Regions from separate parts of the Candidatus Hamiltonella defensa 5AT (Acyrthosiphon pisum) genome, predicted to be linked through region 3. Evidence: predicted binding sites of a transcription regulator. Region 3 holds the regulator's gene; each other region holds the start of a gene.
The links. The regulator Fur, encoded in region 3, represses iron uptake genes when iron is present. The targets are predictions, from matches to a motif close to ATAATAATGAGAACNACTATCAA.
Positions count from the first base shown of each region.

Region 1 (3,287 bases), 340 kb from region 3:
GCATCATTTGGAACGATATCGCCTTTACTTAATCCTTCTATGTAATTTGAGCCAAGGCATCAACAGTCATCAAAAAAATGAGAGGCGTGCTTTTATAAAAGCCACTAAATAATGCTAAGCATTTTTTTAACATACTATGCAATGAAATTTAATGGGTTAGTTAATTCATGTTGAAGACGATAGTTTTGATATTGAGATAAATGCATGCTCAATAATGAGCGGGTAGAGCAAGGTTCAGAAAGGAACATTTTTCGTTCTCTTTGCCATAAAGAATTCGAGACTCGTTTTTTTAAGGCATTAAAAACCTGATCTGTGACCTCTCTGAGAATTTTCCAAAGAACCGGGGGATCTAGATCATAATGAGATGTCAAACAGAGCGCCAATTCATGCAAATGAGTCAAAAAGCAGGCATCTACGACAAAAGTGCGTACTGGTTCGATATCATCAAAGAATACGGTGGGCAATATCCCTGGATAGGAATAAGGCTGTAATGCATAACCTCGTTCATGCAATAAAGGTGCATAAGTTCTTCCATCGCCAAAATCACGGATTAACAAATGACGTGCCATGCCCTCATCAGAAAAAAGAATTTGGGTGTTTTGTTGATGTGCTTCCAAACCAATGCCATACAAAAGATAAAGGCTGATGACAGGATGGAGCACCACCTGAGCATATTGCCTAAACCAGTCTTCAACGCTTTGTTCAGAAGAAGCAATTAACTCGGTGATCAAGGGGTTATTATTTTGAGGTAAAGAGGTCAATAAAGTCGCCACCGTAATCGGAAGACAGTTTTCATAACATTTTGGGGCACTGTAAGCTTGACGAAAAACCACTGATAGATATTTCCCCTCAGCATCGTCCTGCCTTTCTTTATGCTTGTAATGAAAAGCTATCTGTTCCTCTAAAATCGACACACTTTGATTAAAGCCATCTTCGTTATGTAAAATTTATTTAATCAGCTGACTGATGCGAGGCCCCATATGTATTGATTTGGCCTGTAGGCTTCGCATTTCACTGGTCATCCATATGGCGACAGGTAATTTAATAAAAGGGGCGTTTTCGGGTGTTAGAGGGCGCATAGTACGAAAAGACATGCTGGGTCTTGTTTGAAGATCAGGGCCTTCAAGAATCAAAATACCTGAGGCGATGTCATCAGCATAATGTTGCTGAACACAAGCAGTGAGATGCCATGAATGGACAGGTAAGGGCAACCATTCTTTTTCATCATGTTTTTTATGATTAAGTTGCTGTTTCCATTCCTGCCACAAAACAGGAAATTGCTCAGCAAACCAGCCTTGGTAATTTTTTTATCTGGCATTGTTTCGATATAAGCCATGTCTGCCCGTAAAGCGGTGATACGTACAGGAACTATGGCATCAAATTCTGGTGATAATAATTCAATATATTCAGGGCTTAAATTAGATCTACATTTCCATGTGGGATAATAAGGATGACCTTCTAATGACCCCCACTGATCCAGTAAAATAGCGGCATAAGAAGAGGAGTATTGATGATTTTTTTAGAAGTGAGATTATAATCGCGGCTGACTCGTTTACCAGCAAGCCTATTGCTTGTGCTCGTATAAAAGAATTCAGACACTTAAACCATTTTATTGCTTTAGAGAACGGCTAAACGCTTTCAACTTGTTTCGTTTTGTGTTCTTGGCTTAATCATGATTTTTAACTTTTTTTATTAAAAAAAATAAATATAGCATTGTATTGATACTTAAATTAAATATGATAACGATTATCATTCTTCTATTTTATATCGCATATTATTGCGTTAAGTATCAGGTCATATGCATTTTATTTCAGGTCATTCTTATCATATTATCGGTTTTTCGAAAGACATCAGCCCCGCTTATCGGCAAAAATTACTGTCACTGGGTGTGCTTCCAGGTTTATTTTTCACTGTGATTCGAGAAGCTCCGATGGGGGATCCTCTTCATATAAAGATAAATAAAATCAATTTGGTATTACGTAAATCCGATTTACATTTTTTAAACTTTACATAAATTCCCTTAAAAATTTCATGAAAAAACTCACCATCGGTTTAATCGGCAATCCAAATACAGGAAAAACAACGCTTTTTAATCAATTAACTGGCGCTCATCAACGTGTGGGTAATTGGGCAGGTGTCACAGTAGAGCGTAAAGAAGGTGAATTTAATACGTCTGAGTATCAGGTGACTCTGGTTGATTTGCCAGGTATTTATTCGTTGACCACGATTTCAGAGCAGACTTCATTAGATGAAAAAATTGCCTCTGAATATATTCTAGATAATAAAGCAGATTTACTGATCAATGTGATCGATGCATCTAATCTAGAACGCAACCTTTATTTGACACTGCAATTATTAGAATGGGAAATTCCCTGTATTCTCGCGCTTAATATGTTGGATATCGCTCAAAATCAACATATAGATATTGATATCGCAACGCTTTCGACTCAATTAGGCTGCCCTGTGGTCCCCTTAATATCAACACAGGCAAGGGGCATCAAAGAGTTAAAACACACAATAAATTCTTTTCAGAGCGACGTCAGGCAGATCAATAAAAAAGATGATTTGGTGAAGTATCCTTCTTGTTTAATCAGCGCGCTTAATCAATTGATTGAAATCATTCCTCACGACAAAATACCCGAACAAAAACGTCGATGGTTAGCATTACAAATGCTTGAAGGGGATATTTACAGTATCTCACAGGCCAAAAAATCAGGCACATTCGAAGCCGAATTAAACAAAATATTAGAGCAAAATCGCCATAACGATTCTGATGTCGTGATTGCAAACGCCCGTTATCAATCCATCAAGAGTATTACTGATGCAGTGATCCGGACTGAACAGCTCTCTGGGCATCGCACTACGGAAGTGTTGGATCGCTTTATTCTGCACCGTTGGCTTGGGGTACCCCTCTTTTTATTTGTCATGTATCTGATGTTTATTCTGGCGATTAATGTAGGAGGCGCATTTCAACCGCTCTTTGATATCGGCTCCTCTGCCTTTTTTATTAAAGGCACTCAGTGGTTGGGCTATCAGCTTCATTTTCCTGACTGGCTGACCGTTTTTTTGGCTCAAGGCATAGGAGGAGGCATTAATACTATGCTGCCATTAGTACCGCAGATTGCCATGATGTATCTTTTTCTTTCTTTTTTAGAAGATTCAGGCTACATGGCACGAGCTGCTTTCGTGATGGATCGATTCATGCAGCTGATCGGATTACCTGGGAAGTCGTTTGTACCATTGATTGTCGGTTTTGGGTGTAATGTGCCTTCAATTATGGGCGCGCG
Region 1 is NC_012751.1:1,711,384-1,714,670, forward strand. It holds gene HDEF_RS13350 (IucA/IucC family C-terminal-domain containing protein) at 135-914, opposite strand; gene HDEF_RS13575 (IucA/IucC family protein) at 948-1,268, opposite strand; partial or broken gene HDEF_RS13580 (hypothetical protein) at 1,364-1,486, opposite strand; gene feoA (ferrous iron transporter A) at 1,799-2,014, shown strand; partial or broken gene feoB (Fe(2+) transporter permease subunit FeoB) at 2,032-3,287, shown strand, end outside.
Region 1: a site for Fur is predicted at 1,731-1,753, ahead of feoA (ferrous iron transporter A). Genes of this name have one in related genera too.

Region 2 (3,287 bases), 100 kb from region 3:
AAAAATATAGTTTTTATTTTCATAGAATCTCTTTAATCTGAATATTTTTTAGTTAGAATTAATCTGTTGATTAAAAAATGAGCAAATCTACTGTATTTGCGAAAGCAACACAATCGGATCTGCTTTAAAAGCTCTATGTTTTCGCTTTATTTACCTTAAATTGACAAAACTCTACGGTTATTGAATCAATCTGATTTAAAAACGGTCTTTCATTTCACGTAAAGTAGAAAAAACAGACAGAGGATCATGTTTGTGAGTGCCCATTTTTTTTTGTAAAAAGCTTTCTTTACAGCGCAAAAAAAGATTGACTTGACGCTCAAGCTTAAGGAGAGCGGGTAACGTAGGTTGATTTTTTGCTTTTAATTGTTCTGCCTGTTTCTGATAGAGAGCAATCTGTGGATCATCAGGTAAAATCGAGCGAGCAAATTTGAGATTAGAAAGTGTATATTCGTGTCCTGCACAAATTAAGGTTTCATCTGGTAATTGTATTAATTTTTGGATTGAGTCATACATTTGATCTGCCGTACCTTCAAATAAACGTCCGCAACCGGCTGAAAATAACGTATCCCCGCAAAAAAGATAAGGAGCAGAATAGTATGCAATATGGCCTAAAGTGTGTCCTGGGACTTCAATGACAGAAAATGTTTGAGAACAAATAAATAACTGATCTCCCTCTTTTAATAGTATGGTCGCGCCTTTTTTGTTCGTTTCTTTTGGACCATAGACAGGAATATCTGGAAAACGCCGCAATAATTGAGGTACACCTCCCAGGTGATCTTGATGATGGTGGGTCAATAAAATGGCTTGGGGTAAAAGGCCTTTATATGTTAATACAGATTCAACAGGAGAAGCCTCGCCGGGATCGACTATCACACAATGCTGATTGGAATCCGCCAAAAGCCAAATATAGTTACTTTCTAGTGCTGGAATATGAATCAGTCTCATAAAATCTCTCTCAAAACGTATTGTTGACGTTAACAAAAATAGACCATAGCACAATGAAACTTCTCAGTTCATACCTAAAAATGCCTGCGCCCAGCTCTTGGAATGAATTTCCATTGGGCCCAAATTATCGTTTTGAAATTCAACAACATATGCAACCTTGGTGGCCAAAATTTTTTGGATTTTATTTGCTCAAAATCGGAGCGCTTAGCACAGAAATTGACACTCGCGAATGTGCGATCCCCCATCAGATTAATGTTGGGGAGCGGGGTGATCAAATGCAAGTCATTGCTGACCTTAACCAATTGCCTTTTTCTGAAAAATCGTCGGATGTTTGCCTGCTTTTTCATACTTTATCCGCAGTGGAGGATCCTTATCGTTTTTTACGAGAAGTCGACCGCATATTAGTTGATGACGGTTGGTTGGTGATCAGTCATTTTAATTCATTCAGTTTGTTAGGGATCGGAAAATTACTGCCTGTGATAAAGAGGAGGCAACCTTATGTCTGCCCAATGTTTTCTAGAATGCGTGTATTGGATTGGCTAGGTTTACTTAATTATGAAATCGTCCATCAAATCGGGTTTCATGTTCTTCCCTGGCATCATCGGGGGGAATATTCTATGAATATTCATTTACCTGCCATTAGTTGTCTTAGCCTCATCATTGCTCGTAAGCGAACCATGCCATTAAGTTTAGATGCACTCAAATTGAGAACGCCTAAACGTTGTTTTAGCCCAGTCAGCACAGAAAATTATAAAATCTAAATCCTTATTTTTTAAAATTCTTCTGATTTGCATAATGATGATCCCGATTTCTCCTCGTTTCATGACTTTCTCTTAAACAAAAGCAAAATTTTTACTTGAAGTGATAAATGATTATATATAATAATGAGAATCATTCTTAACTAAAAAAAGCCTCCCAGATTTCTTGCCAGGATCAAGGTCGCCAGCATATTTAGAAGCGTCTTTTGATAGATCGATTGCACCGAAAAAACAATGCCATCTGTCTATAGATACCTGGTTATTTTTAAATTTATACAGAGAACTGACTTATGTCTTTTACATTGCCAAAATTATTACGTCTTTCCTCTTTAACCCTTGCCATCTCTTTGCCTTCTTTAGCTTATGCAGAAAGCGGGATGCCAGATAAAATCGAAACAGAAGAGAAGAAGCCCTCTTTTAATAAACAGTCTCTTAAAACAGAAACCATCACCGTGACGGCCACGGGTAACCCACGCGATACTTTTTCTACGCCCATGATGATTACTGTGATTGACAGAGATAATGCCAAAAGTGACACCGCTTCGTCCGCAGCCGATATATTGCTTTCCACACCAGGCATCACGATTGAAGGGGTTGGTCGCAAAAACGGTCAAGATGTTAATATGAGGGGATATGGAGGAAAAGGGATTCTTACACTGATAGATGGTGTGCGCCAAAATTTAGATACAGGGCACATGAGTGGTCATTTCATTGATCCCAGCTTCATCAAACAAGTAGAAATTGTGCGAGGGCCTTCCGCATTATTGTACGGCAGTGGCGCATTGGGGGGGGTGATTTCTTATCAAACTGTGGATACGGTTGATCTATTGCAACCTGGTCGAAACTCAGGATATCGCGTATTCAGCATGGGTGCCACAGGCGATCGCAGTCTTGGTATAGGTGCGACGGTCTTTGGTAAAACCGATGATCTGGATGGTTTAATCACTTTTAGTGTTCGTGATGTCGGAAATATCAAAGAAAGTGATGGTATCAATGCGCCAAATGACGAAGGGATTCGTAACCTTATGGCAAAAGGCACCTGGAAAATAGACGACTCACAATCTCTCAGTGCTAATGTGCGCTATTATCGCAACAATGCTGAGGAAATTTTGAATCCGCAAGAAGTCAACCCTTCACTAAGAAATCCCATGACGGACCGCAAAACAGTTCAAAAAGATGTACAGTTCAGTTATGCCCTTAATCCAAAAACATCAGATTGGCTGGATGCCAAAACCACCCTGTATTATTCAGATGTGAGCATTGATGACAAAGTCAAAAAACGAGCAGATCAAGGACGAACACAAAAAACGCTGGGTACAAAATTAGAAAACCGGAGTCGTTTATTGACACATAGCCCTGCCGCTCATTTATTGACCTACGGTACTGAATTTTATCAGCAAAAACAAAAACCCGAAGGTCACGCTAAGGCTTTTCCTGATGCAAAAACCAATTTTGCGTCTGGTTGGGTTCAGGATGAAATCACTTTCCGTGATTTACCGGTGTCGCTCTTAATAGGCACCCGCTTTGATCGCTATAAAGCTAAAAATCCCAAAAATGCAGATATCTCTGCGGATAATTGGTCAT
Region 2 is NC_012751.1:1,949,843-1,953,129, forward strand. It holds gene HDEF_RS09580 (transglycosylase SLT domain-containing protein) at 1-23, opposite strand, end outside; gene gloB (hydroxyacylglutathione hydrolase) at 196-945, opposite strand; gene HDEF_RS09590 (class I SAM-dependent methyltransferase) at 999-1,706, shown strand; gene HDEF_RS09595 (TonB-dependent hemoglobin/transferrin/lactoferrin family receptor) at 1,994-3,287, shown strand, end outside.
Region 2: a site for Fur is predicted at 1,824-1,846, ahead of HDEF_RS09595 (TonB-dependent hemoglobin/transferrin/lactoferrin family receptor). Genes of this name have one in related genera too.

Region 3 (3,287 bases):
GCAAATCAGCTGGATTCACATTGAGGATTTAGTGCGAGCAATACGGCTTATCATTAAAACTCCATCAATTTCAGGCCCAATCAATATGGTTGCCCCTGAAGTCGTGACACAAAAGCAGTTGGCAAAAAATATGGCAAAAGCTTTGAATCGACCTTGTTTTCTTCAAACCCCCATTTTTTTCATTAAGTTATTATTTGGGCAAATGGGCGATGAGCTATTACTTTCTGGTCAAGAAGTCATTCCTGAATATTTACAAAAAGCGAACTTCTTTTTTCAATATCCCATGTTGGAAAAAGCGATTTTTCATGAACATGATTAAATATGTACTATAACCGTCGCTCATTTTTTGGGCATCTGGAGGATGCTCAGCAATTACCATGAACTTCGCCTCCTGAATCATCAAATTCACTGATTGGTATTAATGAATTAGACTGCAATAAAAAATTGAATAAATAAAAAATATCTTCATTCACAATGATATTGTCCAAAACTTGCATTTGAATTTGGCAATTAAGAAAAGCATCCATTCGTGCACAACTCAAACGCACGATCCCTTTTGTGAGAGAAATTCTGAGGTTTTGATATGATATTGTTTTGTTAATTCATTGATTAAAAAATCATTCAACTGATTCCATTAAGGTGTAATAAGTACTATGTCCAATATCGGTATTTTTTTTGGCAGTGACACAGGCAACACTGAAAACATTGCCAAATTGATTCAAAAGCAATTTGGTGAGCAGGCGAAGGTTTATGACATCGCCAAAAGTCATCAAAAAGATTTAGAAAACTTTGATATTCTTTTTTTAGGTATTCCGACTTGGTATTACGGGGAAGCCCAATGTGACTGGGATGATTTTTTCTCAACCCTGGAGGAGATCAATTTCAAAAATAAATCGGTGGCCATATTTGGTTGCGGTGATCAGGAAGATTACGCCGAATATTTTTGTGATGCGATGGCGATGATACGCGATATTATCGAGCCTCATGGGGCGAAGATTGTCGGGCATTGGCCAACCGAAGGTTATTATTTTGAAGCCTCAAAAGGGCTGTTCGATGATGAGCACTTTATTGGTTTAGCCATCGATGAAGATAGACAAAGTGAGCTCACGCAAGATCGCGTGGATAACTGGCTCAAGCAGGTTTCTTTAGAGTTGGGGCTCGAAATATTAAAGACGGATAAAACGGCGTAAAATAAGCCTTGAGGACACAGAGCAGATAGAGATATACGGTTATACTAAAGAGCCCGAGTTAAGCACAGTATGTATAGGATTGAACCGAGATGAAAGACAATAATATAGCTTTAAAAAAAGCGGGCCTTAAAGTCACCCTCCCACGTCTAAAAATACTGGAGATCTTGCAAGATCCAGTCTGTCATCATGTCAGCGCGGAAGATCTCTACAAAAAACTGATAGATATGAATGAAAAAATCGGTTTGGCAACTGTGTATCGGGTTCTCAATCAGTTTGATGATGCGGGGATTGTCACACGCCATCATTTTGAAGGTGGGAAATGTGTGTTTGAAATAAAACAACAGCATCACAATCACTTAATTTGCCTGGATTGTGGAAAAGTGATTGAGTTTCTTGATAAATGTATTGAAGGTCGTCAACGGGAAATTTCCAAAAAGCACGGTATCAAATTAACCGACCGCAGTTTATGTTTATATGGGCATTGCGAAAGAGACGAATGTTCCAAAGAGGAAGATTTAAAAGAAAAAAACAGTGATGTGTAAAAAATAAAATCAAAAATTTTGAGCGATTTATAGTAGTTTATCTATATTTTTACAATTAAAATTATCAGAATTGAACTGAGCCGTAGTTTTTATAAAAATTATTTTTTGATCAACGAATAATATTGAAAACCAAATTTCAAATAATGTTTTAATAAATTTTAATATAAAAATGAATTGATAGTTTTAATGAGGGAAATATATGTCAATAAATCCGACTCTTCAACGAAGCCACTCATCTGGTCACCTCAGTGAAACAAATACATTACATCGCAGTGAGGGATGTGGAAGTCTGAATCATATTCCAGACTCCACTAGCGGCTCTAATTTGTTTACAGCTGTTAAAGCTGTTAAAAATACAACAAAGAATCCGGGGTCTCGTCAAAGCGCAGAAGCATCTTCAAAATTAACAAAAAGAGAAGAAGGAGGAGAAGGAGGAAAAATAACGGTAACAAGAGAAAAAATCGAAAGTACAAAAGAAGCGTGGGTGTTTCGTTCTGACTTCAGGACGTTTAAACCCACTGGTGCAAGCTCATCATCAACTGCCAACCCCAAGATAGAAAAAGAAAACAAGTTCGAATTCAGAAAACCAAGACCAATCGAATTCCCACCGGCATCTTCAGCACAGGTAAGCGAACCAGTACAACAACAAGAAGAGCGTCCAGAAACAGTCTCAGCACAGAAAAAAAATAAATTATCCCGATTATGGCAGGGTATAAAAGAGGTCTTTTCTTTTTTATTTCGGAGTTGTTTTCCACGCACCAAAACCAAAAGTAATGATGCGACAACGATTTCAAAAACCGAAATTGCTGGAGGTAAAACCGTAAGCAAAGACACTCTGAACGAATTATTAAAAAAAATAGATGAACTTATAAAAACTGAAGGTTTGGATGGATTATTTAGGGAATCAGGTTCTTCTTCACACCTTAATGAGCTTACACAACAGGTTAATTCTGGTGAGAAAGTTGATATTGATAAAATCGATAATCGAGACACTGCGATTGGTTTTTTTAAAAGAATTATGGAAAGAGTCACCCCTTTAAAATATGAAGAGGTTCAAACAATACTCTCTAATAAAATAACCCATAAGGAAATAGGGGAAGAGCTCTCTAAGATAATCAACTCTAAGTATCCAGAAGAATTCTTGATGATACTTAAAACGTTAGGCAAATTTTTCGAAAAAGCATCCAATAATGAGAATAGCAAATTTAATGTAACATCTTTCACAACATGTATTCCAAATCTTATTAAATGTGAATCTGGAAACCCAAATTTGTTGCTGGAACAATCTAAAGAAATACCTAAAATGATTGAAAAAATTCTTCACAAAGATACTTTAGAAGCAATTTTCACTAATATAACTATTACAAGCCTATAGTTAAATTAAACCTTCATACGCTATTATTTTTCTGTCTATAAGTGACCTCTCCGACGAGATATAGATGCTTTCAAGGCCAATAAGCCGAAAATTGAACTACGGCTGTAGTAGATATGTCAGAGGCGAATATATAGTTGGGGATTTGGAAACGTCATGTTGATTGATTGTTACAGAGGTATT
Region 3 is NC_012751.1:2,054,399-2,057,685, forward strand. It holds gene HDEF_RS10245 (TIGR01777 family oxidoreductase) at 1-319, shown strand, start outside; gene fldA (flavodoxin FldA) at 654-1,190, shown strand; gene fur (ferric iron uptake transcriptional regulator) at 1,280-1,732, shown strand; gene HDEF_RS10260 (RhoGAP domain-containing protein) at 1,932-3,107, shown strand.